2 linked regions of the Luteolibacter sp. Y139 genome follow. The protein of the gene in region 1 interacts with the protein of each later gene in a pairwise test. Links are inferred from orthologs where the notes say so. Each region holds a gene or a part of one and is shown on either strand. Other genes may lie near its edges. The genes, in order: WKV53_RS16755 and WKV53_RS00750.

The links.
Region 2: the proteins of WKV53_RS16755 (region 1) and WKV53_RS00750 interact in binary tests that used the Escherichia coli proteins (3 or more experiments, as listed by UniProt). The link is inferred for Luteolibacter sp. Y139 from one-to-one orthologs.

What each region holds. Positions count from the first base shown.
Region 1 is NZ_JBBUKT010000006.1:290,236-304,424, reverse strand. Bases 1-2,865 are described here. They hold WKV53_RS16755 (PTS sugar transporter subunit IIA), read right to left. Parts: upstream 1,741-2,865; coding sequence 1,261-1,740; downstream 1-1,260. Other genes in these bases: WKV53_RS16745 (hypothetical protein), read left to right, coding at 2,423-2,865; WKV53_RS16750 (hypothetical protein), read left to right, coding at 1,899-2,396; argS (arginine--tRNA ligase), read right to left, coding at 1-1,104. In the rest of the region: more of WKV53_RS16745, read left to right, coding at 2,866-3,493; NAD-dependent DNA ligase LigA, read left to right, coding at 3,549-5,810; WKV53_RS16735 (site-2 protease family protein), read right to left, coding at 5,815-6,846; WKV53_RS16730 (hypothetical protein), read right to left, coding at 6,839-7,615; WKV53_RS16725 (c-type cytochrome domain-containing protein), read right to left, coding at 7,697-9,304; WKV53_RS16720 (hypothetical protein), read right to left, coding at 9,365-9,589; WKV53_RS16715 (alpha/beta hydrolase family protein), read right to left, coding at 9,656-10,630; WKV53_RS16710 (YciI family protein), read right to left, coding at 10,703-11,083; WKV53_RS16705 (beta/alpha barrel domain-containing protein), read left to right, coding at 11,183-11,461; ilvD (dihydroxy-acid dehydratase), read right to left, coding at 11,463-13,142; WKV53_RS16695 (LysR substrate-binding domain-containing protein), read left to right, coding at 13,214-14,098; WKV53_RS16690 (hypothetical protein), read right to left, coding at 14,134-14,189. UniProt on the Escherichia coli protein: Seems to have a role in regulating nitrogen assimilation.
Region 2 is NZ_JBBUKT010000001.1:167,930-182,464, forward strand. Bases 7,268-10,478 are described here. They hold WKV53_RS00750 (DUF4118 domain-containing protein), read left to right. Parts: upstream 7,268-7,641; coding sequence 7,642-10,278; downstream 10,279-10,478. Other genes in these bases: kdpC (K(+)-transporting ATPase subunit C), read left to right, coding at 7,268-7,625; WKV53_RS00755 (response regulator), read left to right, coding at 10,275-10,478. Outside these bases: WKV53_RS00720 (tetratricopeptide repeat protein), read left to right, coding at 1-56; WKV53_RS00725 (sodium-translocating pyrophosphatase), read left to right, coding at 271-2,337; WKV53_RS00730 (hypothetical protein), read left to right, coding at 2,442-2,891; kdpF (K(+)-transporting ATPase subunit F), read left to right, coding at 3,116-3,199; potassium-transporting ATPase subunit KdpA, read left to right, coding at 3,212-4,999; potassium-transporting ATPase subunit KdpB, read left to right, coding at 5,007-7,031; more of kdpC, read left to right, coding at 7,035-7,267; more of WKV53_RS00755, read left to right, coding at 10,479-10,937; WKV53_RS00760 (hypothetical protein), read right to left, coding at 10,934-11,602; WKV53_RS00765 (hypothetical protein), read right to left, coding at 11,819-12,013; WKV53_RS00770 (class I SAM-dependent methyltransferase), read right to left, coding at 12,181-12,894; WKV53_RS00775 (arabinan endo-1,5-alpha-L-arabinosidase), read right to left, coding at 13,023-13,976; WKV53_RS00780 (protein-tyrosine phosphatase family protein), read left to right, coding at 14,059-14,421; WKV53_RS00785 (hypothetical protein), read left to right, coding at 14,418-14,535. UniProt on the Escherichia coli protein: Member of the two-component regulatory system KdpD/KdpE involved in the regulation of the kdp operon. KdpD may function as a membrane-associated protein kinase that phosphorylates KdpE in response to environmental signals.

The sequences.
Region 1 (14,189 bases):
CTCGCCCTGCTTCCCCCAGCGATGCGCAGCATCGAAGATCTGCCGGAAGTGAAGCTGCTGCGGAACGCCGACCACATACCAGATCTCGTCCGCCTTCCATTGCTCCACGCGATATTCAAGCGTGGCGAGGTCGGTGGTGGCATAGAGGAAGCCACCATCGGCCTTCCGGATGATGGAAGGATTGTCGGTCCAGCCTTCCTCGCGATGCACTTTGAAAGGATCGGCCTCCGGAGCCTTCGTTTCATCGGAGAAAACGCACACGGCGCCATCGCTCACGCGAGCGAGTCCCTTCTCGAGGAATTCGTCGACTAGGCTTGGCAGGCGGTCATTGAAGTAGCTCTCACCGAGCCAGTGGTCGAAATGGATATCGAGCCGGTCGTAGATCTTCTGTAGGCCAGCCTTCGAGACATCGATGCAGCGCTGCCAGATCGCGAGGTTCTCGGGGTCACCGGCCTGAAGCTTCACCAGCTCGGCCTTGCAAGTATCCAGCACGCCGGGCTGCTCCTTGGTCGCATTGACATCCCGATAAACACGCAGCAACTCCGCAATCGGATCAGTGGCAAGCGCCTCCTCATTGAGCAGCGTCTTCCAGCCATGAAGGATCATGCCGAACTGCGTGCCCCAGTCCCCGATGTGGTTATCGGTGATGACCGTGAAGCCGAGGAAACGCGAGATCCGCGCCAGCGAGTCACCGATGATGGTCGACCGGATGTGCCCCACATGCATCGGCTTCGCCACGTTCGGCGCCGAGAAATCAACGACTACCGTCTTGCCGGCACCAATGTCCGGCACGCCGAGCCGGGCGTCCGCAAGCTGGGCCTGGGCACGTGCGGCGAAGGTCGCGGGGCTGATCTTGAAATTGATGAATCCGGGACCGGCGATGTCAGCGGTGCCAACGTCACCCAGATCCAAGGCCGCAATCACCTGCTCGGCCAGCGCGCGCGGGTTCGTCTTGCGCTGCTTGGCCTGCGCCATCGCGGCATTGCTCTGGTAGTCGCCGAAACGCAGGTCGGCCGCGGCCACCACGGGCGCGTCAACGGTTTCACCGAGCACTTGCTGGAAGGCGGCGGACAAGCGGGATTCGAGGTCCTGGATCAGGGTCATGGGAAAGAGGGATGGATTCACCGCCAAGACGCCGGGGACGCCAAGTGCAGAGTGTTTTAGAAAGAGGACATTGGTCCTGATAACCACAAAAAGACAGATCGGGCGGACTCCCTGCCTCTGCAAAAGGCAGGCGCTTGGCTCACCCGGCGGCTCCGATCAAGCCATCCCGGCGGCCTTCGGCGGCTTGCCAGCGAAGATATCGAGGATCTCCTGGTGGCAGCCAGCCTCGCCAAGTCGTCGTCGGATCTCGGCGTTCGTGAACATCTTGGCGATCGCCGCCAGCGTCTGCAGGTGCAGGTGGTAGTCCTTCTTCGGCACCAGGAACAGGATCACGAAGTGGACCGGCTTGCCGTCCAGCGACTCGAAATCGATGCCCGCCTTGGAACGCCCGAAGATGGTGATCACCTTGTCGAGCTTCTCGGAAAAGGCATGCGGAATGGCAACGCCGTGCCCGACTCCAGTGCTCACCTGCTCTTCGCGGATCTTCAGCGCGGCGAGAATCTCCTCACGCATCTCTCCCGGCAGCGCCGAGCAGGACACAAGCTGGTCAATCAGCTCCACGATGGTGGGCCAATGCTCCCCGGCAGTCATCTCTAGGATGATTCTTTCGGGGGTAAGCAGGTTGGCCAACTTCATGCGTTTCGATTCGTGTAGAGACTATCGCTCTCCCGGGGGGCGCCGGAGGTAACGAGCCGGAAAGGGATTTGCAAGCGGTTTTCGGGCCGGTTTCCAGCACTGCGGCGGCGGGATTGGCGCTTGCGGAGGCCACCACCGGTTCCCTAGCCTCCCGGCCCATGAGTTGGACTTTGCGCGCGTTGATGGTTCTAGGAACGGTAGTGCTTTGCCAATGCGGCGGAACGATGGGCAGCGGTAACATGGGCGGCCCCGCCACCATTGAGGAACGCAAGGCGGCAATCGCCAGCGAACCGACCGGAGACTTCTTCTACGGACGCCGCTACTACGTGCAAAAGACCCGCTTCTGGGGCTATCTGAAACGTCCGCGCCAGGGATGGGACAAGGCCAAGCTGATCATCGTCCGCGAGGACAAGAAGCGCCAGCCTGACCGCCTGCCGGAGAATGGCCCGGACGGCCAGCGCTACGGCTACGACCAGAATTTCGAGTACCGCCTGAATGGCTACCTCACCGGCAAGGAGGCCTACGACCCGAACAGCAACCAATTCCTCCCGGAATTCATGCTGACCGGCTACGAGGTGGTGAACCGGAATCCAGGCTGGCTCTTCCGGCCGGATGACCGCTATGATCCCTATCGGATCACGGTGTATCCGCGCTAGCCGCCCGACCTTCCCTCCCCTCCCTCATGAGTAGCAATAAGCCCCCTCGCGACGGACTCGGCCATCAGAAGGTGAAGACCAAGGCCTCGGCGGGCAGCTTCCGCCCGTGGTCCCTGTCGAAGATGAGGAAGGGCTTGGGCTTTCAGACGGCCAAGCGGAAGAATGCTCGCGAGACCGGCATCGGCGCGGCCCCGTCGATGGGGCAGGTCGGCCGCATGATCAAGACCACGGACGAGCGCCTGCCCATCCGCTACGTCACCGCGGCAGCGATCTTTTTCTTCGGCTGCACGTGCATGTTCATCGGGGCCACCGCAGCAGCGGCCGTGCTGTGGTGGTTCAGTGGTGGCGGCGGACCCAAGGGACCGAAGACCATCCAATTCGGCACCCCCGTTACCGCTTCCCATCTGCCGGCTCCCGAGCCGGCGGAAATGGAGAAGTCCGTGACCGCCTTTCTGGCCGCTCGTACCCCCCGCGATCTCGATCCGCTGATCCGCAGCAGCAGCCTCAGCCCTGACGAAATCGTCACCAGGATGGCCGCACTGGAAGCCGCGGATGGCAAGGTCCGCTCGGTCCGATACCTGCGCCCTATCGACAGCCGCACGGCCCGCTTGGAAAGCGTGCTCGTCACCTTCTCGAAAGGTGGCAACCGCATCGCCTTCCTCTCGCCGGACGCCAACCAGCAGTGGCGCGTCGACTTCGATGGCTACGCTCGCTACGTTCATCCCTCGTGGGACCAGATCCTCAAGGGATCTCCGGAAGAAGCCACCGTCCGCGTCCAGGTCATCCCGGACAACTACTACAATGGCATCTATCGGGATGAGCAGTCATGGGCCTGCTTCGCGCTGCCCTCGCCCGACCACGAAACGCTGATCTTCGGCTACGTCGCGCGCGGCACGCCGCAGCACGCCGCCTTGGTCAGCACCATGAACCGCACCGAGCGCCGGGCCCAAGGCGGACTCCAGCGCATGACCCTGAAGATCCGCCACACCGACGGCAGCGACCGCCGCCAATTCGAGATCACCCGCGTGCTTTCCGACGAGTGGGCCCTCGGCGACCAGCCGCTGGATGACCAGCTCGCCGGGCCGCTATCAAAGTGACCCGAATCTTACCGCTTTCCCGCGCCGGAAAGATCGAGTGAGCTTGCCGCCGTCCATGGACGACCTCTTCGACCAGCCCGCCCCGGAAACCCGCATCCTCGAACTGCGCACCGAACTCGAGCGCCACAACCGGCTCTACTACCTCGATGCCGCGCCGGAAATCTCCGATGCTGAATACGACAAGCTGTTCCGCGAACTGGAGGCTCTTGAAGCCAAGCACCCTGAGTTCGATGACGAGAACTCGCCCACCCGTCGCGTCGGCGGCGCCCCGCTCGAAAGCTTCCAGCAGGTCCGCCACCTCGTGCCGATGCTCAGCATCGATGACGTCTTCGAGCTCAAGCCCACGGACGAACCGCAGGAGGGCTTCGTGGCTGAGGCCGAGCTGATCGACTTTTACAAACGTCTGCAGAAAAACCTCGGCCGCGAGCACGTCGCCGTGACCGTGGAGCCGAAGATCGACGGCGTGGCAGTGTCGCTCGTCTATCGCGACGGCAAGCTCGCCTACGCCGCCACCCGCGGCGACGGCACCACCGGCGATGACATCACGAATAACGTCCGGACCATCCGCGCCGTGCCGCTGACACTGGCTGGATCTTTCCCTTCTCTTCTCGAGGTGCGCGGCGAGATCTTCATGCCGAATGAAGCCTTCGCCGCAATGAATGCCGAGCGCGACGAGGCGGGCCTTCCCACCTTCGTCAATCCCCGCAATGCCACCGCGGGCACGCTCAAGCAGCTCGATCCGAAGATGGTGGCGAATCGCCCGCTTGCGTTCCTTGCCCACGGCCTCGGTGCCTATGATGGGCCGGAGCTTGCGACCGAACAGGAGTTCCATGCCTTGCTCGATGCCACCGGCATCCCGCGCAACCACCCGATCAAAACCGCGGAAACGCTGGAGAACCTGCTGGACGCCGTGCGACGGATCGATACCGAGCGCCACGACCTCGGCTACGGCACGGATGGTGCGGTGGTGAAGGTCCTGTCCCGCGCTGAACGTGAGAAACTCGGCTATACGTCCCGCGCGCCGCGCTGGGCCGCTGCCTACAAGTTCCTGCCGGAACAGAAGGAAACCCTGCTCAAGGACATCACCGTGCAGGTAGGGCGAACCGGGGTTCTAACACCCGTCGCGGAACTGGAGCCGGTCTTCGTTTCCGGCACCACCGTTTCCCGGGCGACCCTGCACAATGAAGAAGAAATCCAGCGCAAGGACATCCGCCTCGGCGACACGGTGATCGTGGAGAAGGCCGGCGAGATCATTCCCGCGGTTGTTAGGGTGATAACGGAGAAGCGTTCACCCGGTTCAAAACCCTTTTCGCTACTGGATCACATCGGCGGCAAGTGCCCCTCATGCGGCGGTCCGGTCGCGAAGGAAGAAGGCTTCGTCGCCTGGCGCTGCTCGAACTTCGAGTGTCCCGCCCAGGCACGGTCGAAGATCAAGCAGTTCTCATCCCGCAAGGCGCTCGATATCGAGGGTGTCGGCGAGACGGTCGCAGATGCGTTGGTCAATCGCGGCCTCTGCCGCACGCCCCTCGATCTCTTCGCGCTGGAGGCGGAGCAACTCGCCAACCTCAACCTCGGCACCGATGAAGAACCGCGGCGCTTCGGTGAGAAGAACGCCACCAAGGTCATCGAAGCTCTGGAGCGCGCGAAGGAAAAGCCGCTCGATCGCTGGCTCTACGCCATGGGGATCCGCCAGGTCGGAGAATCGGCATCGAAGGAACTTGCCCGCCTTCACCCCGATCTCGTCGCTGTTGCTTCGAGCCCGATCCTCCAGAAAGTCGCCGACATTTCACGATGGGAGTCAGAGCGGAAAATCGTGTCGCCCAAGAACAAGGAGCTTCCTCCTGCCGACGACGAGGACAAGCAGGCGCGTCAGAAGCAGCACGACGAACTCAAGGCCAGGATTGATGAAGGTGCCAGAGAGCTTGCCCCCTATCGCCTGTCCCCAGACGCCGGGACCGTGGTTGCGGAAAGCGTCACCTCGTTCTTCGCATCCGAGGCGGGCAAGCACGTGATCGAGAAAATGGAGGAACTCGCCATTCACCCGGCTTCCGGCAACTACGCACCGAAGCCAGCCGAGGCCGACCTTTCCTCCCTGCCACTCACCGGCAAGACCTTCGTCATCACCGGAACGCTCTCGATGGACCGGGATGAAATGAAGAGCTACCTCGAATCCAAAGGCGCGAAGGTCTCGGGATCGGTCTCGGCGAAAACCGACTACGTGCTCGCGGGCGAAGGTGGCGGCTCGAAGCGCGACAAGGCGGAGAAGCTCGGCGTGAAGGTGATCGGCGAGGAGGATCTTGCCGCCTTGCTCGGCTAGGAAATCACACGTTCGCGGACACCATCGTCAGCGCGGAGAGCGCCACGATTAGGAACAGATATTCTCCCAATGCCTGGGTATCAGGCTCCTCGGTCACGTCCTTTTCAAAGGCCCGGAAGGCACCGACCGCAAGGATCAGCAGCAGCCAAGGCTCACGCGAGAACGCGAACGAAGCAGCCACTCCCGCGACGGCGATCCATCGATGCACCCGGGTAAGCGAGCGGAAGGCTCGCGAGCCATCGAGCTGCCATACCGGCGTCAGGTTGAAGAGATTGATCCACGCCCCCACATGCGCCAGCGCAGCGAAGAGCGGCGAATGAAACCCGATTGAAAACAGCCAGCAAACCAGCGCCGCAGCAAAGCCCCATACGGGTCCGGCCAAGCCAACGCGTGCGTCCTCAGGAGCCGTTGGCAATTGCTGCTTGAGCCGCACAACAGCACCGAGCCCTGGAATGAACATCGGCGCACTGGCCTGGATGCCGAATTTCCTCAGCATCCACACGTGTCCCATCTCGTGGACGTAAATCGAGAGCACGAGACCGGCCGCGAACTTCCATCCGAACATCGTCCAATACACGCCGAATGCGGCGAACATCGAAATGAAGGTGCTGCCCTTCGTCAACCCGAGCAGCAGCAGCTTGCCCTTCGTCAGCAGGAGGATGAGCAGCGACTTGAACTTCAGAAGCACCGCGCCGATCGCGACCAATACCCCAGCGAGCCCTTTCTTTCTGGGAGCCGTGGATCGCTCAGACGGCTTCACCTCCACAGGCCCTTGGTCGACCTCGCGGGTGAGCGCTTCGATCCGCTCCCGCACGGCGGCATGCTGCCTCGTATTCGCGGGCAGCAACTCCAACGCACGCCGCCAGCGTGTTAGCGCGTCCAATGGCGTCGCGGCTGAAGACGCTTCAGCCGCCAGGCTCTTCAGCTCCACCGCATGAACCAGCGCGCCACATCCCGGGCACGCAAGAAGCCCGGTCGCCACCTCGCTCGCGCAGCCGCCGCATCGATTCGCCGTCGGTGCGAGTGGATCAACCATGGGCAGCAGGCAGGGACGGAGGCTGCGAGGCCAATTCGTGCGGTCCGGTGATGTCGATCTTGATGCGCTTGTTCAGTCGCCAAGCCTCCCACACGCCAAAGCCGACGATCAGCAACGAAATGACGCCACCGCCAAACGCCGCCAGGATCGGCAAGGCCAACGTGAGTCCGACCAAGGCAATGATGGCCAGGACCGGAGAAATCTCCTCCTCTCCCGTGGGAACGGTTTTGTTCGTTTCAGCAGTAGCTGCCTCGGGCTGGGTCGCGGGCGCTTTCGCAGCCTTTCCATCGGTAGTAATCCCTTCGGTCGTCCCGGACACGGCCTCGACCTGGCCGGATCCCGACGTCTCCGCGATCTCCTTGAGCGCCGTCGGCACGTAGGTAGCGGCGATTGCGAAATAGGTGATGCCCGCAGCGAGGAATTGATACCCGAGCCCTCCGCGATTTCCCGAACCACGACGCACCGCGCGGCCGACCAGCATGCCGACCACGATCGCCACCAGCCCGACGTTGTAGCCGGTCAAGGCGAGCACTCCATAGTAGATCGCCGCGCCCACAGCTCCGGCCAGCAATCCCAGCAAAGTCGCTTTCACGACGCGTCCGCCGCGCGATCCATTTCCCGCCAATGCCTTGCGGAATCCTTCGGCGCAATTGCCGCAAAGCATCTGACCCGCCGCTTGAAAATAGGACGGGCCGAGAGCCGACTTGCAGGCGCCACATGCGGACGGGTTGGCGAGTTCTGCATGATCAAACTGGAGAGGATCGTTCATCGCTGGCGGGAGATAAGACAAGCCATCTCCGCTTGTCGAGCGATGTCATCTCTCCGGCCGACACCTCATGGATGTCGGCACTTACAGTCCCATCACGACCTCGCAGCCCGGCAGCTTCGCCTTGAACGCCTCAACTCCAGCGGCATCGACCTTGGTCTGCCACAGGTAGAGCTTCTTGAGATTTTTCAGCTCGCCCAGCTTGAGGATCCCCTCGTTCGTCACCTGGGTGCCGTAGAGGTTGAGCGACTCCAGCTTGGGCAGCTTCGCCACCGATTCCAACACCGCATCGGTCACCGCCGTCTCGGCTAGACGCAGCGACTTCAGTTCAGCCGCACCGGCGATGATCTTCGCGCTGTTGTCGGTCACTGTGCTGGCCGAGAGATCGAGCGATACCATTGCCGGCATCACCGGCTGGAGCTTGGCCAGATCAGCGTCGCCGAAGTCCTTGCGCATGCTGACCGCGGTGAAGACGAGACCACTGGAGGCCTGTGATTCGAAGTTGAGCGCGGCCGGGAATTCCTTGCGCAGACGCTCGACGTCGGCCTTCACGGAGTCGCGCTTCTCGGCGGCCTGCTTGACCTCCTGCTCGGCCGCAGCCTTCTGCTGCGCCAGTACTTCAGGTGGCACCAGCTTCGCGATCGCCGCCTTGATTTCGTCGGTTGGCTTGAGCTCGGAAAGCTTCGCATCCTTCGAGGCGCCGCTGTCGATCCACCACTTGATGAGTGTGATCTCATGCGCACCGAGTTGGAGATCTTTCTTGTCCGAGGGCGGCATGTGCTCGTCCTCGTCCATCGGGAGTTCGACGCGGACGACGATATTGCTGTCCTTGGACTTGCCATGGACAATGCCATCGCCTTCCGAACCGCCCTTCACGAGGAGGTCATATTCCTCCATGCGATACTTGCCCTTCACCTTCTGATCGGCGCTGTGGCAGCCGTAGCACTTCTGCTCCAGGATCGGGTTGATGATACCGGTATACACCACCGGATCTCCGGAGGTTTGAACCGCGGCAGCCTTGGGAGCCGTAGGCTTCTCCCCATCGCCAGGAGCGGCAGCCAATTCGGGCTTCTTACCCTTGCTCTTCTTCTCCGCCTTTTCCGGCAAGCCGATCATCTTGCGGACGGAATTGGGGGCGTAGGTGGTAAGATATTCAGGACCGTGGGTTAGTGAACCCCCGTCATGCGCGGCCAATCCCATCACGCCCGTGCTGCCGAGCAGCAGGATCCAGTAGAGCCAGGTCCCCTTGCCCGCCGCCATGTCGACCCAGACCTTCACGACAAAGGCCGCGACCATGCCGCAGGAGAAGATGATGCCGCCGTAAAGGTGGCGCTGGGCGATCTCATCGCGATAAGTGCCCGCACCGTAGTAAAGCAGGAGTCCGAGGATGGTGGCAACCACGGCGGATGCCGCAGCGAAGAACATCGCCATCCGCGTCGAGTAGCCGGCGCGGTTCCGCGGGATGAAGTGGCCGATCTCCAGCACCAGCACCAGCAGCAGCATGCCGATCGGCAAGTGCAGGAAAACCGGATGGAAGTGCCCCAGGAACCTCGCCATGTCCGGCAAGCCATCCTCCGGCGGCGGGCCCGCCACAAAGGGCACGGACGCAAGGGCGGCGATCACCAACAACCCGCAGAGGGTCAGGAAAATAGGGCCGGTAACGGAACGTCGCGGAGTCTCAGAGTCGGTCATGGGCGGGCGGGTGCTCTACGGTGGCGCGGGGACAGCTATTGCGCAGGAAATCGGGAATTCTCAAACATCAACAACCGGCCCACCGGTTTTACCCTCGGGCTTCGTTTTCTTTCCCAAAAATGGAACAAATCTCGTCAAATCAAAGCCCAGCACGCTCATCGACTTCACGAAAATCACCAGGGCCGTCGCCTCGTCGAGGAACGGCAGAGGATCCGGAATCCACGAGGCGAAGAACACGTAGAAGCCCGAAACCAGGGCGAAAAGCAGGGCGATGGTCTTTTTCACGTCGGGATCATACGCGAAAAACGCCCCGGTTCTACCACCATTAGATGCGACGACTGGCCCCCTCATTCACTCCTTCGCCTTCCCATTGGCTTCCCAGCGGTCGGCAGCAACCAGCACCGACTTCGCGCCTTCGCCATTGAGCCACGCCTTGGCTTCAGAATCGCCCTTCAGCTCTGCATCCCAGAAGGCAGTCGTCAGGGCGAGGATAGCCTTGTGATAGCGGGAGGTATCTTCCGCTCTTCCCCGCTGGCCGAAGTCCATGTGGGTCGCTTGATCGAAGACCACCTCCCACGCCGGGGCCTGTTGGAGAGCCGGGAAAACCTTCAGCCGGTCCTCCGGAGTGGTATTCCCGATTGGACTCTCATCGCGCGTCCCCGTCATCAGCAAACAGGGAATCTTGACGTTGGCAAAGGCCTTCGCCGGATCGCCGACCCTGGGCGGGGACGGGCTCATCATCACGGCGGCATCGATGCGAGGCTCGACCAGCGACAACCGCGGGCGATCTCCCTGCCCCGCCAGCGCCTGGGTCGTCTGCGCACCGAAGGAGTGGCCCGACATCCCGAGACGCTCCAGATCCAGCCGCCCGGCCAAAGCATGCCCCGTCTCCTTGTTCCAAGCAGCCAGCGCATCAATGACCACCGGCACATCCTTGGCGCGGGCCAGATAGTTTTCGATCGATGCCGCCTCCTTGAGCGCGGTCATTTTTTCCAAGCCCGGGGCATCCTTCCAGACGCTCTCGTCGCTGCCGGGATGCTGGACGAAGACCACGGCATAGCCGCGCCGCGCCCAGTGATTCCCGAGGTAGGGATTGTTGTCCCGCGAGCCGCCCAGACCGTGGGAAAAGATCACCACCGGAGCTGCCGACTTTCCCTCCGGCAAGTAGACACGGATCGGCAGCGTGCGGTCTCGCCCGGCGTCCTTCACCTCGAAGGTCTTCGAAACAATCTCCGCCGCGGGCACCTTCAGCGGATCATAGGCTTCGGCAGAGGCGAACCCTATCGTGGCGACCATGGCCAAGACCCTCGCGGCAATCGATTTCATGATGCCAGAAACAACCCGCCGATCCGCCTTGAGTTGCGTGACGAGAACGCCGCAGCGGCCAAAATCCCGACCTCAATCGTAGGATACACCGCCCGATGTCACGGTCGCCGATTCCTGCGGCCATTCCCCCATCAGCATCGGCTGGAAGGGAAAGATCTCGGCATGGAACACCCCGCCGGCAACAGCGGGATCTCCCTCCACGATCGCACGCGCGGCTTCCATGGAAGCCGCCCGGATCACCACCGGCGCGAAGCTGCTGCTGTCCCGCGTCATCGTCCGCCCACCGAAGACCACCACCCCGCGCTTCAGCAGATCGATCGAATACTGCCAGTGCGCTCCGGCCAATGCCTGCTCCTCAGCCGTCGGCCCCTCGGCAAGCATGGCGGGCCGGACCGGGCGCAACGTATAGAGGAAGACACCCGACGGAAGCTTTTGGGGATCGGCGATGTACATGATGTTCCTAGAGCAGAAGCCGTGCGGTTTGGAAAGCAGCTCGTGGGCCCGATCAAAGCCCACTTGCATGTCCACCCACCGGGCTTATCTCCGCTGGATATGCCCCAGACCACTGACTCTCGAATTCCGATCCGTGAAGGTTACTACTTCCTCATCATCGTCCAGGGTGAGGAGGTCACGCATTACACCGCCGACTTTGGGCTATCGCACGTGGACTTCGTGAAGCGCAAGGTCGGCAGTCTTCCCGACGGAGCATGGGTCGGCTCTGCGACCAAGAACGACGGCCGGCTCTCAGCGGTGAATTCCTTCACCTTCTATCGCAACCAACTGCCCGGCCCGGAGGCCACGCAACGGGCGGTCTTCAAGAAGTTCTGCTGAGCTACACGGACAACACCGCACCTTGGTCTGCACCGCCGACGAGGGCTGCGTATCGAGCGAGGTAGCCAGTGCGCGACTTGGGTTCAGGCGGCTGCCAGCGGAGGCGCCGTAGCGCGAGCACCTCGTGCGCGACAAGCAGCTGAAGGCTGCGATTCGGGATATCGATCTCAATGAGGTCGCCGGCCTCCACCAGGGCGATGGGGCCACCGGCGGCTGCTTCCGGCGAGACGTGGCCAATCGCCCCACCACGGGTGGCTCCGGAGAAACGCCCATCGGTGATGAGCGCCACGCATTCGGATAGCCCGCGCCCGACGATCGCTGAAGTGGGTGCAAGCATCTCTGGCATGCCCGGACCACCCTTCGGCCCTTCGTGGCGGATCACCACCACGTCCCCGGCCTTCACTTGTCCGGTGAGGATGCCTGTCGTGGCGTCTTCGCCGGATTCGAAAACTACAGCCGGGCCGGTGAACTTCATCATCGAGGGGCTCACGCCCGCGGACTTCACCACGCAGCCGTTGGGCGCGATGTTTCCATGGAGCACCGCCAGCCCACCCTTGGATGAATAGGCACGGTCAAGCGGCCGGATGACGTCGGCATCCCTCACCTCTCCTACCGACAGTGTCTCGCCGATGGTCAGCCCGCTCACGGTCAACGCATCCGCGTGAAGAATCCCCGGCAAACCGGCCAAGGTCTTGAGGATCGCAAAGATCCCTCCCGCCCTATCGATATCCTCCATGTAGTGTTTTCCCGAAGGTGCCACCTTGCACAAATGCGGCACTTGGCCGGCCATCTCGTCGAAGTCCCGCATGCTGAGCGGCACGCCGGCTTCCTTCGCCACCGCAAGCGTGTGGAGGATCGTGTTGGAAGAACCACCCATCGCCATGTCGAGCGCGATGGCATTCCGGAAGGCCTCACGCGTGAGAATGTCGGACGGCCTCACCCCATCCCGGACCAGCCGCACGATGGTCCGGCCGGCTCGCTCGAAGAGAACGTCGCGCGCGGGATCGGTCGCGAGGATGGAGGCATTGCCCGGCAATGCGATCCCTAGCGCTTCGCAAAGGCAGTTCATCGAATTCGCGGTGAACATCCCGGAGCACGAGCCACAGGTGGGACACGCGTTGCGTTCGATCGCGTCAAGTTGCTCCTCGGTGATCGCATTCGTCGACAGGCGGCCCACCGCCTCAAATACCGAAGCGAGATCGAGCGAGTCCCCGGTGAGCGGGTTCTTGCCGGAGCGCATTGGTCCGCCCGACACGAATACCGCCGGGATGTTCACCCGCGCCGCGCCCATCATCATACCCGGCACGATCTTGTCGCAGTTCGGAATGCACACCACCCCATCGAAGCAGTGCGCGCGGAGCATGATCTCGATGCTGTCCGCGATGATCTCGCGCGATGCCAACGAGTAGCGCATGCCGCCGTGACCCATCGCGATCCCGTCATCCACGCCGATGCAATTGAACTCGAACGGCACGCCCCCAGCCGCCCGGATCGCATCCCTCACCTTCCGGCCTACCACATCCAGATGCGCATGGCCCGGGATGATCTGGACGAAGGAATTCGCCACCGCGATGAACGGCTTGTCCCAATCTTCCTCCGACTGGATTGCCCCGGTGGCACGCAGGAGGCTGCGGTGCGGAGCACGGATGGCTCCCTTCTTGATGGTGTCGCTGATCGCCATGGAGCAACGATCCACCAATTTCACTTCATATTGGAATGACTGTATTCGTCGCAGTATGATACCTTTTCGGTATGGATTGCTCATTTCGAGAACTGGAGTGCTTCCTGGCAGTTGCGGAGGAGCTGTCGTTCACCCGCGCCGCCAAGAGACTGAATCTCGCCCAGCCCCCCCTTTCCCGGCACATCCGGACGCTAGAGGAAAAGATCGGGGCGGACCTGTTCATTCGCGGAACCCGCGGGGTCTCGCTCACCGCGGCGGGAGATCGATTTTACGAGGACACCCGGACCATCCCCGGCAAGCTTTCCCGGGCCAGCGAGGCGGCCAAGCGCACCGCCGCCGGGGAGATCGCTCGGCTGCGCATCGGCTTCGTCAGTGCGGTGATGAGTGATGACGTGCTCTCCGTGCTCCGCCGCTTCCGCACCGCCTCGCCCGGAGTGCAAATCCTGCTACAGGACGTGCCACCGAACGACCAGCTGAAGGCCATCATGGAGGGCAAACTCGATGGAGGTTTCGTTGGCATCGAGGAACCACGCGACCAAGGTGGGATCGAAGTCATCCCGTGGTTCAAGGAGGCACTCGAGTGCTTCGTGCCGGAGGACCACCCGCTCGCGAAACGGAGCCGTATCGCACTCGCCGAACTCGCCGGCGAACCGTTCGTCGCTGTGGATCACAGGGCCGCACCCTCGTTCTCGAATCTGGTCCGGCGTCTCTGTGGCGATGCGGGCTTCCGTCCACGCGTGATCCTTGAGTCGCCGCGTGCCCAAGCGGTCGCCGTGATGGTCGCCGCAGGATCCGGCATCGCCATCCTGCCCTCGGCACTCGCGAAGGTGGCAGGCAGCGGAGTCCGGGCGATTCCACTGAAGAAACGCCCGTCGATCACCCATCACTTCGCAAGGAGATCAGGCAAGCCCGACGTCACGATGCGGACGTTCGTGGGAGTCTTGAAGAAGAGCTGAAGGCGCGAATGACGGCTAGCCTCACGACCGCTTGCTTAAACGGCGGCCTGCTTGGCCTTCTTCCTTGCCTTCAGGATTTCAAGGATCGGCT
Region 2 (14,535 bases), on another replicon or contig:
AATACCGCCTGGAGCGCGAGAAGAAATACCCCGGCTGGAACCCTCCGGGGAAGTAAGGTTCGCGAAACGAGAAATCGACCTCTCCATGATCTCCGGAAGCCCGCCAATGCCTTGGCGGGCTTTTCGTTGTCATACATCCGGCCGGGCGAAAAGCACCGGCATCAGGCTCAAGAAATTCCGTGCACGAGGCTCTTTCGAACCGTTTCAAGCTTGTCAGTTAGAACAGATGCTCCAAGTTACGAGACGAACCCATACCCGGATCTTTCTCCGATGCAGAGTTTTCTAACCGAACACGGCATAGCCACCTCCCTCACTCTCGGTGCCGTCGGACTGGCGGGCGCATTTCTCCTGATCCGGATGGTCAATTCCTGCTCGGCAGGAAATGACCGCATGGCCGAGATTGCCGGAGCCGTGCAGGAAGGGGCCAAAGCCTATCTTCATCGTCAGGTGCTCACCATTTCGGTGATCGCGGTGCTGCTTGTCATCGCCATCGGCTATCTTCGGGACACCTATACAGCTCTCGGCTTCGTGCTGGGCGCCGTGTGTTCCCTCGCCGCAGGCTACATCGGCATGATGATCGCTGTCCGCGCCAACGTCCGCACCGCGCAGGCTGCCTCGGAAAGCCCTCACGCTGCCCTGCGAGTTGCCTTCAATGGCGGCGCGGTCACCGGGCTCCTCGTAGTCGGACTCGGCCTGCTTTCGGTGGGCCTCTTCTACAAGATCGTACTCGAATACAGCGGCGAGGTGAAGATCGCCATCAACTCGCTGATCGGCCTCGCCCTCGGCAGCTCGTTGATCAGCGTTTTCGCCCGGCTCGGCGGCGGGATCTATACGAAAGCTGCCGACGTCGGCGCGGACCTCGTTGGCAAGATCGAGCAGAACCTTCAGGAAGACGACCCGCGCAATCCCGCCACCATCGCGGACAACGTAGGCGACAATGTCGGCGACTGTGCCGGCATGGCCGCGGACGTTTTCGAAACCTATGCAGTGAGCCTCATCGGAGCCGTGCTGGTCGCTTTCCTTACTACCCATGGCGCGTCGGAGGCAGCCCTGATTTATCCCTTCGTCATTTGCGGCGTATCGATCATCGGCGCGCTGTTAGGCATCGCCTTCGTCAATGTCGTGCGCATCTCCCCCACCAAGGCCTTGGTCGGCGGAGTGGTCATCAGCGGCATCGTTTCCGCCGCGCTCTTGAAGCCAGTCACGGATTCCATGTTCCCGCAGGCCATCGCGTTCTCGGGCACGGGCAAGCTGGTCGAAGCATCCGCTCTCTTCACCTGCGTGCTGGTCGGCATCGTCCTGACCTTCGCCACGGTGATGATCACGAATTACTACACTTCCACCGCACACCGACCGGTGAGGCGTATCGCCGAAGCCTGCAATACCGGCCACGCGACGAACATCATCGCCGGTATCAGCACCGGCCACCACGCCACCGTCTTGCCCGTGCTCTGCATCGCCGCCTCCATCTGGATGTGCTACACGCAGGCCGGCCTCTACGGCATCGCCATCGCAGTCGTCAGCATGCTTAGCCTCTCCGGCATCATCATCTCGCTCGATGCCTTCGGCCCCATCACCGACAACGCCGGCGGCATCGCCGTGATGAGCGGTCTCGATCCCTCCGTCCGCAAGATCACCGACGAACTCGATGCCGTGGGCAACACCATGAAGGCCGTCACCAAGGGCTACGCCATCGCTTCCGCTGGTCTCGCCGCCATGGTGCTCTTCGGCTCCTACGTCGAGGAGCTCAAGGCCCACCTCGGCCATGACTTCGTGTTCGACCTGATGGACCCGCGGGTGATGATCGGCCTCTTCATCGGCGGCCTGCTCCCCTTCTCCTTCACCGCCTACGCCATGGACGCCGTCGGAAGTGCCGCCGGTGCCGTAGTGAGGGAAGTCCGCCGCCAGATCGAGGCCTTCCCCGGCATCCTTACTGGCAAGGACACTCCCGACTACCGGCAGTGCGTGGACATCGTGACCAAGGCTGCGCTTCGCCAGATGATCCTCCCCGCTCTGCTGCCGCTGATCTTCGTGGTGGCTGTCGCCATCATCCCTGAGCATGGCCCCTACTTCCTCGGCGGGCTCTTAGTCGGCACCATCGTGACCGGCCTCTTCATCGGCATCGCCATGACTTCCTCCGGCGGTGCCTGGGACAATGCCAAGAAATACGTCGAGGACGGGAACCACGGCGGCAAGGGCTCGCCCGCCCACGCCGCCAGCGTGACCGGCGACACCGTGGGCGACCCCTACAAGGACACCGCCGGACCCGCCGTGAATCCCATGATCAAGGTGGTGAACATCCTCGCCATCCTGCTGATTCCTATTCTTTTCCGATAACTTTTCCGCTGACACGGGAAATCGGGTGATGGGGCACCGGACGTGCTCTTGTCACCTAGCAGACACATTTCCCATCCGGTCTGCCTGCCGCGCCCACCCTACGCATGCCTAGCCGCCCCGTTGCCGATTCCGTCAGCCGCGCTCGCTCCATTCATGACAAGCGACCGTTCCAGCGCGCGATCTTCTTCACGCTGCTCCATTATCTTTGCATCATCGCCTTCATCACCTGCGCGGTGATCCTGTTTCTTCACCCCGAGCCGATGACGATGGCGAAGCCGCTGATCGCCTCGGCCATCGCCGTCGCCGTAAGCTGGCTGATCTCCTACCTCCGTCGGCGCTCCGCCCGTTGCCCGCTGTGCAAGGGCTCTTCGCTTCTCGACAGCGGCGCCGCAAAACACGCCAAGGCCTATCGCCTGCGTCCGTTCAACTACGGCACCACCGCCGTGCTCGGCATCCTTTTTCTCAATCGCTTCCGCTGCATGTACTGCGGCACGCCCTATGACCTCCAGAAGCGCTCCGCCGTCGAGCGCAGGCGGGAGCAGTCGAATCACTAGGCGGGTGGTATGCGGGATGGGCGGAGTTCCTCCCCCCACGAACCTCGGAGCCTCTTTGCGGCTTTGACGCTTTCTTGACGCCTCTGGCCGGGACTTTGACTCCCCGGATTCCGGATCCGTGGGACCATGGCTTCGTATGAACGACGCGATTTACCTGAGCGTGGCCGGGGCCTTCTTCGTCCTCGCCTTCCTCTACGCCAATTTCTGCGAACGCCTCTGATCCCATGGAAACCATCATCGTCGGGCTCATCGCCCTCGGCCTCCTTGCCTACCTGTTCACGGCCATGATCCGGCCGGAGAAATTTTAACCACCCGGTCCCATGCACGCAAAAGACTGGCTCCAACTCGCCCTCTTCATTGGCATCCTCACCGCCATCACCAAGCCGCTCGGCATCTACCTGACCAAGGTGCTCGATCCTGACGGCAAGACCTGGCTCGACCCCGTGCTCCGGCCGCTCGAGAAGCTCACCTATCGCCTCATGGGCGTGAAGTCCGGCGAGCAGCACGACTGGAAAGGCTACACGCTCGCCATGCTACTCTTCAGCTTGGTGGGCGTAGCCTTCACCTACGCGATCCTGCGGCTCCAACATCTGTTGCCGCTGAATCCTCAGGGCCTGCCCGCCCTCTCCCCGGCACTCGCCTTCAACACCGCCGTCAGCTTCACGACTAATACCAACTGGCAGAGCTACGGCGGCGAGACGACCATGTCCTATCTGTCACAGATGGTCGGCCTGACCTTCCACAACTTCGTCTCGGCCGCCACCGGCATCGGCATCGCCGCGGCACTCGTGCGCGGCATCGCCCGCCACACCACCACCTCGTTGGGGAACTTCTGGGTCGATCTGGTGCGCTCCACCTACTACCTGCTGCTGCCGATCTGCGTGGCCTTCGCGGTCTTCCTCGTCTCGCAAGGCATGATCCAGAATTTCAATGCCTACGATACCGCGCACCTCGTCGAGCCACAAACCGTGCAGGTCGAATCCACCAACGCCGCCGGTGAAAAGACCACGGAATCCACCACGCTCGACACCCAGACCATCGCCCAAGGCCCGATGGCCTCACAGGTCGCGATCAAGATGCTCGGCACCAATGGTGGCGGCTTCGCCAATGCCAACGCAGCCCATCCGTTCGAAAACCCCACCCCGCTCTCGAACTTCATCCAGATGCTCTCGATCTTCGCGATCGGCAGCGGCCTCACCTGGTATCTCGGCAAGTCTACCGGCAACCAGGGACACGGCTGGTCGGTGTGGGCCGCCATGATGATCCTCTTCGTCGCTGGCACACTCGTTTGCTGGTGGGCGGAGTCCGCGGGCAATCCCATCCATCACGCGCTCGGCGTCGCCGCAGCCGATGGCAACTTCGAAGGCAAGGAAGTCCGCTTCGGCATCTTCAATTCCTCTCTCTTCGCCGTCGTCACCACCTCCGCCTCCTGCGGTGCGGTGAATGCGATGCATGACTCCTTCACCGCCATTGGCGGCCTGATCCCGCTGTTCATGATGGAGCTCGGCGAGGTCGTCATCGGCGGTGTCGGCGCGGGCCTTTACGGCATGCTCGTCTTCGTGGTGCTCGCCGTGTTCATCGCCGGCCTCATGGTCGGCCGTACCCCGGAATACCTCGGCAAGAAGATCAATGCCTTCGAGGTGAAGATGGCGATGCTCTCCCTGCTCGTCCTCACCCTCACCATCCTCGGCTTCACCGCCTGGGCCTCCGTGGCAAACTGGGGCCTCGCCGGTCTCAACAACGCCGGCCCCCACGGCTTCAGCGAAATCCTCTACGCCTTCAGCTCCGCCACCGCCAACAACGGCAGCGCCTTCGGCGGCCTCACCGCGAACCCGGCGAACGGCGACCCTCACTACAACGTGACACTCGGCATCGCGATGCTGGTCGGCCGCTTCCTGATGATCGTCCCCATCCTCGCGCTCGCAGGCTCACTGGCGAAGAAGAAGTTCTCCCCGCCCAGCCCCGGCACCTTCCCGGTCTCCGGTGGCACCTTCACCGTGCTCCTCATCGGCACCGTGCTGCTCATCGGCGCGCTGAACTTCCTGCCAGCCCTCGCTCTCGGCCCCATCGTCGAGCACTTCCTCACCCTGTCCGGCAACCTTTTCTAACACATCCATGTCCAACAAAGCTCCATCCCTCTTCGACAAGGCGATCATCAAGCCCGCCATCGGAGAGTCCTTCAAGAAGCTCGACCCGCGCGTCATGGTGAAGAATCCCGTGATGTTCGTCACCGAGGTCGGCGCCGTGCTGACCACCGTCGCCATCTTCACCGCGAAGACCGACCACGGCTTCATCATCCAGCTCGCCGTCTGGCTGTGGTTCACCGTCCTCTTCGCGAACTTCGCAGAAGCGGTCGCCGAAGGCCGCGGCAAGGCCCAGGCCGACAGCCTGCGCAAGGCCCGCAAGGACACCATCGCCCGCCGCCTCACCAAGGACGGCAAGGAAGAGTCAGTAGCCGCACCCGCCCTTGAAAAAGGCGATCTCGTCGTCTGCGAAACCGGCGATGTGATTCCTGCCGACGGCGAGGTCGTCGAAGGCATCGCCAGCGTCGATGAAGCCGCCATCACCGGCGAGTCCGCACCCGTCATCCGCGAAAGCGGCGGTGACCGCAGCGCCGTCACCGGCGGCACCCGCGTCATCAGCGACCGCATCGTGATCAAGATCACCTCGGAGAAGGGCAATACCTTCCTCGACCGCATGATCTCGATGGTGGAAGGCGCCAAACGCCAGAAAACCCCGAACGAAATCGCGCTGACCATCCTGCTCTCCGCGATGACGCTGATCTTCCTGCTCGTCTGCATTACGCTGAAGCCCTTCGGCATCTACGCCGGCATGGAGTTCACCATTCCCGTGCTGGTCGCCCTGCTCGTCTGTCTGATCCCCACCACCATTGGCGGCCTGCTCAGTGCCATCGGCATCAGCGGCATCGACCGCATGATCCGCCGCAATGTCATCGCCACCAGCGGCCGCGCTGTCGAGGCGGCCGGCGACATCGACGTGCTGCTATTGGACAAGACCGGCACCATCACCATCGGCAACCGCATGGCCTCCGCCTTCCTCCCCGCACCGGGAGTCAGCGAACAAGACCTCGCCGATGCCGCGCAGCTTTCCTCGCTCGCTGATGAAACCCCGGAAGGCCGCAGCATCGTCGTCCTCGCCAAGGAGAAGTTCAACATCCGCGGCCGTGAACTCCAACAACCACACGCCCACTTCGTTCCCTTCACCGCGCAGACCCGCATGAGCGGCGTCGACCTCGACGGCCACAGCATCCGCAAGGGAGCCGCCGAGTCCGTGCAGCGCTGGATTGAGGAGCAAGGCGGTCGCTATCCGGAAGAAGTGTCCTCCGCCGTCGAGGCCGCGGCCCGCGCCGGGCGCACACCACTGGTCGTTGCCGAGGGCAAGAACGTGCTCGGCGTGGTGGAGCTCAAGGACGTCGTCAAAGGCGGCATCAAGGAACGCTTCGCCCAGCTCCGCAAGATGGGCATCCGCACCGTCATGATCACCGGCGACAATCCCATGACCGCCGCCGCCATCGCCGCCGAAGCAGGCGTCGACGACTTCATGGCTCAGGCCACTCCCGAAGATAAGCTCAAGCGCATCCGTGCCGAACAAGCCGCTGGTCATCTCGTCGCCATGACCGGCGACGGCACCAATGACGCCCCCGCACTTGCCCAGGCCGACGTCGGCGTCGCCATGAACACCGGCACCCAGGCCGCCCGCGAAGCCGGCAACATGGTCGACCTCGATAGCAACCCGACCAAGCTCATCGAGATCGTCGAAATCGGAAAGCAGCTCCTGATGACCCGCGGCTCTCTAACAACATTCTCCATCGCCAACGACGTCGCAAAGTACTTCGCCATCATCCCCGCCATGCTGATGGTTACCTTCCCCGCCATCTCGCCGCTCAATGTCATGAAACTGGCCTCACCCCAGAGCGCCATCCTCAGCGCCGTGATCTTCAATGCGCTGATCATCATCGCCCTCATCCCGCTCGCCCTGAAAGGCGTCGCCTACAAGCCGCTCGGCGCGATGGCCGTGCTGCGCCGCAACCTGCTCGTCTACGGCCTCGGTGGCTTGCTGCTGCCCTTCGCCGGCATCAAGGCCGTCGATCTCGTCGTCTCCACCCTTCACCTCGTCTGATCCATGAACTCGTTCGTTTCCCAACTCCGCGGCGCCGTCGTTTCCACGGTCGTGCTCGCCGCCGTCACCTGCGGCGCCTACCCGCTCATCGTCACCGGCATCTCCCGCGCTGCCTTCAAGGACAAGGCGGACGGCAGCCTGATCCGGGATAAATCCGGCCAAGTCATCGGTTCCTCCCTGCTCGGCCAAAATTTCACCGGCGACAAATACTTCCACCCTCGCCCCTCCGCCGCCGGAGCGAACGGCTACGATGCCACCAGCTCCAGCGGCACCAACCTCGGCCCCACCTCGCAGAAGCTCGCCGACCAGATCAAGGAGCGCGTGGCCGCCTATCGCACCACCAACGGCCTCCCCGCCGACCAAGCCGTACCCGCCGACGCCGTCACCGCCTCCGGCAGCGGCCTCGATCCCCACATCAGCCCCGCCAATGCCGACCTCCAGGCCACGCGTGTCGCCAAGGCCCGCAATCTTCCCGTGGAAAAGGTCCGCGAGCTCATTCAGGCGCACACGGATAGCCCCGATCTCGGCATCCTCGGAGATCCCGGCGTTCACGTGCTGAAACTCAATCTCGCCCTCGACGAACTTTCCCGGTGAACTGTTGACGGCTCCCATGACCGACGACCGCCCCGATCCCGACCAGCTGCTCGCGCAAGTCCAGCGCGAGGAGGGCCGGCGTCGTCCCGGGCGGCTGTTCATCTTCCTCGGCATGTGCCCCGGCGTGGGAAAAACCTACGCCATGCTGCTGGCTGCCCGCCAACGACAAGCGGAGGGCCTGCGCGTCCTGACCGGCATTGTCGAAACCCACGGTCGCGAGGAAACGGCAGCATTGTTAGACGGCCTCGAGATCCTGCGCCGCAAGCAGACCGAGCACAATGGCCACCTGCTCGAGGAGTTCGACCTCGATACCGCGCTTGCCCGCCGCCCCGATCTCCTGCTGGTCGATGAACTCGCCCACACGAATGCCACCGGCAGTCGTCACGCAAAGCGTTACCAGGATGTCCTCGAGCTGCTAGCCGCCGGTATCGACGTCTGCACCACCCTCAATGTCCAACACATCGAGAGCCAGGTTGATGTCGTCCGCCAGGTGACCGGCGTCTCCGTTCAAGAAACGGTGCCGGATTCCTTGCTCGATCGCGCTCACGAGATCCAGCTCATCGACCTCAGCGTCGAGAAGCTCCTCCATCGTCTGTCCGATGGCAAAGTCTACCTCGGCGACCGCGCTGATGCCGCCGCCGAAGGCTTCTTCCGCGAAGGCAATCTCACCGCTCTCCGTGAACTTGCCCTCCGCTTCACCGCCGAAAAGGTGGACCGCGATCTCGAGGACTTCCGCCGCGCACGCCGTGATGCCACCCCGTGGAAAACGAACGCACGCCTGCTCGTCGGCGTCGCGCCCACGCCCTACTCGGAAAGCCTCGTCCGCTGGACCCGCCGCGCCGCCGCCAGGATCGGTTGCCCATGGATCGGCGTCTGGGTGGAGGGTTCGCGACGCCTTCGCCCGGACGAGGAGGAACTCCTTTCGCGCGGCCTCGCCTTGGTCCGAAGACTCGGCGGCGAAGTGGTCCACGTCACCGGAGACGACGTGGCGAAGGCCCTGTTAGACGTGTCCCGCGATCGCAACGTCAGCCAGATCGTCGTTGGGAAATCGGACCGCGGACGCTTCCGCCGGGCTACGCTCACCGACCGCGTCATCGCCGGCAGCGACGATATCGATGTCTGCGTCGTCCGCCCGCTCCCCGGAAAGAAGCCGAAGCCGCCCAGCGACCCTGCTTCGGCTTCGCGGTGGCGCGACTATGGCAGCGCTCTCCTCCTGACGGCTGCCGTCACCGGTCTTTCGCTGCTATTGCTTCCTTTCAGCGGCTACATGGTCCCCGCCTTCATCTACCTGATGGCGATCGTGCTGGCATCGATGAAGTGGGACCGCGGCCCGATGCTGGTGATGGCCGGCGTGTCAGCCATGGCGTGGGACTACCTCTTCATTCCGCCACGCTTCACCTTTCACGTCGAGCAGCCCGAGGACATGGCCATGCTCGCCATGTTTTTCGTGGTGGCCCTCGCCATGGGCCAGCTCACCGCACGCCTGAAGATGCGCGAGCGCGCCGAGCGCGAGCGACAAGCCCACACCGACGCCCTGCTCCGCGTCACCCAGCAGGCCGCGCTGCATCCTGAGGCAGGAAAAGGCCTGGAAGCAGCGCTGCGCATCATCGAGTCCATCCTCGGCGGCCAGGTCGCCATCATGCTGCGTCAGGACGACCATTCGCTCTCGCCCAAGGCACATGCAGCCAGCGCCTTCGCACCGGAAGAAGCCGAGTTTGCCGTCGCCGCCTGGGCCTTTGCCAATCATCAGGCGGCAGGCCGTTTCACCGACACCCTTCCTTCTGCCTCGGCAACCTGGTTTCCTCTGCAAACCGCGACCTCGACCATGGGCGTCTTCGGCCTCATGCGGGACGCCGGTCAATTCACCTTCACCGAGCGCCAGGCCACGGAAGCCTTCGTCCTTCAGCTCGCGCTGGTGTTAGAGAAGGAACACTTCATCCAAGCCGTGCAACACGCCGAGCGATTGGAAGAAGGAGAAAAGCTCCGCCGCGCCCTGCTCGATAGCGTCTCGCACGAACTGAAGACGCCCATCGCAGTCATCCGTGCTGCCATCGATGCACGGGACACCGCCAACGATCCCTACCTCGTCGAAATCGACACGGCATCACGGCGCCTCCAGCGCATCGTCGAGGGCCTGTTGCACATGACCCGCCTCGAGTCATCGGTCATCGAGCCGCGGCTGGAGTGGTGCGATGTCCACGACATCGTTTCCGCCGCCTTGGAAGCGACCGGCGATATTCTCCGCGGACGTGAGTTTTCCAAGCAAATCACTCCTGACCTCCCCTTGGTGAAGACGGATCACGCCTTGTTGGAACAGGTGCTCGCGAATGTCCTTCACAATGCCGCCGCCCATACCTCTCCAAAGACGCCCGTCGAACTGACCGTCGTCCGCCACGGGAAGGGCATCGAGTTCATCGTGCGCGATCACGGCAAGGGAATCGCGAAAGGCGAGGAGCGCCGGATCTTCGGAAAATTCTACCGCGCCCCCGGTGCGCCCGCAGGAGGAACCGGCCTCGGTCTCTCCATCGCAAAAGGCTTTCTCCGCGCGCTCGGTGGTGAAATCGTCGCCCGCAACCATCCCGGCGGAGGCGCGGAGTTCACCATCCGCCTGACCGCCGAGACCATGGAAGCCACCGCTGTCGCCGAATCATGATCGCCCTCGTCATCGACGATGAAATCCAGATCCGCCGCCTGCTCCGGCTCGCGTTGGAGTCGCGCGACTACGGCGTCCATGAGGCGGAGAATGGCCAGCTCGGCCTGCAAGCCTGCGCCGTCCATCGGCCGGATGTCGTGCTGTTAGACTTGGGCCTGCCGGACCTCGATGGCGTGACCGTCCTCAAGCGCCTGCGCGAGTGGAGCGATGTCCCCGTCCTGATCCTGTCGGTGAAAGACAGCGAACCCGAGAAGATCGCTGCCCTCGAAGCAGGTGCCGACGACTACGTCACCAAGCCCTTCGCCACTGGCGAGCTGCTCGCCCGCCTCGCCGCGATCCAGCGTCGTCGCCATCGCAACGATGCACCCGAGATCGTCTTCGGCCCGCTGCTCGTCCGACTGGACCGGCATGAGGCGATTCTAAAAGGCGAAGAACTGAAACTCACCCCCACCGAGTTCGCCTTCCTCCGTGCACTGGTCAGACACCCCGGCAAGATCGTCACCCAACGCCAACTCCTGCGCGAGGTCTGGGGACCACAGGCGGAAGAGCAGACCCACTACCTCCGCGTTTACGCCAACCTCCTGCGTAAGAAACTCGGCGAACTGCTGCTGATCCGCAACGAACCGGGCATCGGCTATCGCATCGTGGAGCCGCTTTAGTCTGAAATCTCCAGCCGGAGACCAGAGCGCCCCATCGTTGTCAGATGGAACCCTGGATCATTCACGTCCGCATGAACCACATGCCGTCGCTCACGATCGGTGATGCGCAGCACGGTCCCGGCGGAATCGATGAAGGATGGCTGGAAGCACGCCGTCCCACGGCACCCGCGTGAGCTAACATCCACCTCCAGTTCCCGGCACTCGTGGAGAATCCGGCAGGCACCATGGACGATCGAAGTATCGCAATCCGGATTCACCGGACGCTCCCATTCATCGAGCCACGCTCCCGCACCCAGTCGGCGGCTCTCCATGCAATCGAGCGATGCCCCCTTGAAATGATCGATCAATGTCCTCACCACCGGTGAATCCCACACATGGCCATCCAGACGGATCGAAAGATGAATCGGCCTGCCGGGCTCGGCCATCGCCAGCAGCGGCCGACGGTCGCTGGCATCGGCAATCAAATAGGTCGCAAGCGGCCGACGGGTATCGGTCTCCAGACCGCTCAAGCGATCATGCAGCACATGCCACGCTTCCTCCCGATACGCGACGCTGAGTCCGAACGGTGTCGTCTTCGCCAGACTCAGTCCCTGCTGCCGCAATACGAGGGTCGTCTGGCCAAGACAGCAGAGGTGATTGAGCAGTTCCGGAAGCGAACCCCGCAACTGATAGGCACAGGAGCAGGGAGCACATGGACTTTTCCTCCACGAACAGAACATGCTGGGAACCTAGATCACGCCCCCGGCCTCGTGCTCGCGCTGGCTTGCGGAACTTGCGCCCCGCATTGCGAATTCTCCACCGATCCCGCTCCCTGCAAACAAGATGCCCCGGCCTTCGCAGACCAGGGCATTGCTCATGACCAGAGTGTTGGCGGAAGACGATCAGTCCTTCTTTTCAAAGTCCCCGCACCAGTCATCGCCGGCAGTCACGGGAAACATCGATTCGAACTTCACTTCCTCATCGACCTCGAAGGCGACGGTCTGCGGAGCATGGCGACGGCATTCACCGGCATCTTCTTCAAGATTGTTCCAGAAAGCACACGCAGCGCAGGCACGGTTGGCGGTTTTCGTTTTCATCGTAGTAAATGGTGGTTGAAAAGGTTGTCTCTAACATGAGCGCCGCATCGGCCAATGCGCAAGCGAAGAACGCACTGAGATACAGTCTCAATCCACACGCATTCAATGAATTGCGAGGCATTCTCAATTACCACCGCCGAACCCATGGCAATTCACCGCCAATTTCATCAAGAAGCAGATTCCAAGCGCTGCGCAAACCATCCGCGAATCAGCACCGACTGATAAAACGCCACCGGCATCTCGAAACCAGCCGAAGCGATCAGCGATGCAACGTGCTCCGGAGACGTCACAGCAACGTTTGTCCCGTAGGCACCACGCACCGCTTCGATCTGCTCGGGCAAGAAGCCAGCATACTCGAACAGGCTCGCCCACACCTTGAAAAGCTCCGCGTAGTCCGGAGATGTTAGATCGGCCGAGAGGTCGCTGCTTACCAGATAGCCACCAGGGACCAGACGTTCCGCGATGCCCCGGAAGAAATCGCGGCGGCGATCCTCATCCAGCACGAACTGGGAAACAAGGAAGGACGTTGCCGCATGAAATGGCTCCCCTATCGGCAAGGACTCGAGGAATCCCTCATGGAACTCACAGCGCCCGGCGACTCCCGCATCGTTCGCCTTCTTCCGGCAGAGATCGAGCATCGGTCCCGATGGTTCCACGGCGGTGAATCGCCAGCCTGGAAACTTCGACGCCAGCGCCAGCAGCTCCGCCCCCGTACCCGCTCCCACGCACAAGACGCGCGCATCGGAAGGGAGCCGGGCGAGGATCCCGTGCGTTAGCAAATGCAACGCCTCGCGCATGGGTTCCAGCTTGGCGAAACGAGCATCGTAAGCGGCGGCCTGCTCCGGGCCGAATCCGGTGAGTGAAGGTGAAGACGAGGACATGGGATCGTAGGTGGGCGTTCGCGTAGCTTGTCGCGACACCCCTGACTCCATCAAACGCAACCCAAGTGCAATATCATTATCGCAAATTTTATGCACTTCCTCCCGCCTGCCGCAGCAAGCGCTAGGCTTCACTCCGTCACCGGCCAGCCGTTCTTCCACGCGAGCGGCAACATCCGCAAGTCGGAGCGGCCGTTGCGATCCTTGTCGTAATAGTGATGCACCAGCCACTCCTTCCCCTTCTCACGGAAGATCGAAGCATGACCCGGACCGATGAAGCGCCCCTGCGTCGCGAGAAAAGCTGAACCGCCTCCGTCCTTCATATCGGTCCCATCCTTGTCGAGATACGGCCCCGTGATCTTCTTGCTGCGACCCACGCGGATCTCATAGGTACTATCCACGCCACGGCAGCATTTGCCCCAATTCACGAAGAGATAGTACCAGCCATCGTGCTTGTGAATGAATGGAGCCTCGATCTCCATATTCATCGCGAGCTTCAACGGCGCATCGTCATTCTTCCGCAGGCCCGTCTCAGGATTGAGCTCGATGAGGAAGATCCCCTCCCAAAATGACCCGTAGCTCATCCACAGCTTCCCATCGTCGAGAATCACCGCGGGATCGATCGCATTGAAACGATCCGCCCGTCGCGAGCGCATGACCACGCCCTCATCCTTCCACCCGTAGTCCTTCGACTTCGGATCCAGCGTCTTGCCAGTCACAAGGCCAATCGCCGAATGATTCGAGCCGAAGCTGGAGACCGAGTAGTAAACGAACCACCTGTCCTTGAGCCGGATGATGTCCGGCGCCCACAGATGCCCCTTGTTCTCCGGCACCTCCGTCTTGTGCCATGCCGGATACTCGCGGAAAAGCGGCGCCTCCCGCTTCCAGCGCCCGTCGTTTTCGCGATGGAGCAGGCTGATTCCCATACCGGTGCAAAGGCACCACGCCTCCGCACCCTCCGTCACCACCGTCGAAGGATCATGGATCCGCGGATACGGATCATCCGGCCGGAACTGCGCGGCAAGCGGCAGTGCAGCGGCAAGAAAGAGAAGGAAAACCCGCGGAAGCATGAGGAAGGAACGCATCAGGCAGAGGGATGTTTCGGATACTGTCACGATGGACTTCAACTGCCTTGCCGCACGCCGGGGCACCCGGCAATCCTATCGCATGGAAATCCCCCACATCCTGTGGTTCGCCGTCACCGCGAGCTGCCTGGCAGGCTGCATCGCATGGCATCGGAAGTCGCCCTCGCGGCCTCTTGTCATCACATCATGCGGACTCTGCTGGATGCTGCTGCTCAGCCTCCCGGGCCTCTACGCCTCCTTCTTCGGCTACCGCGAACTCTCACGATACGCCGACGCTCTCTTCGCAGGGTCGGCACCTCTCGAACTCGGCTTTCGTAGCTCAGGAGCGCTACTGGTGTTTTGCTGTTCTGCGCTGTCACGGGCCGGCACGGCATTGCTCGCATTCGGACTATGGAAGCTTGGCAGCGCCCTCACCCCTGAAGCGGAAAAAATCACAAACCCATGATCCTTTCCTCGCTTCTATATCAGTTGTCGGACCTCGCTTGGTACGTTTTCTACTTTGCCTGGGCTATCGTCGCCATCGCCTGTTTCAGACTGTCCAAGCGTGGCGCTGACAAGA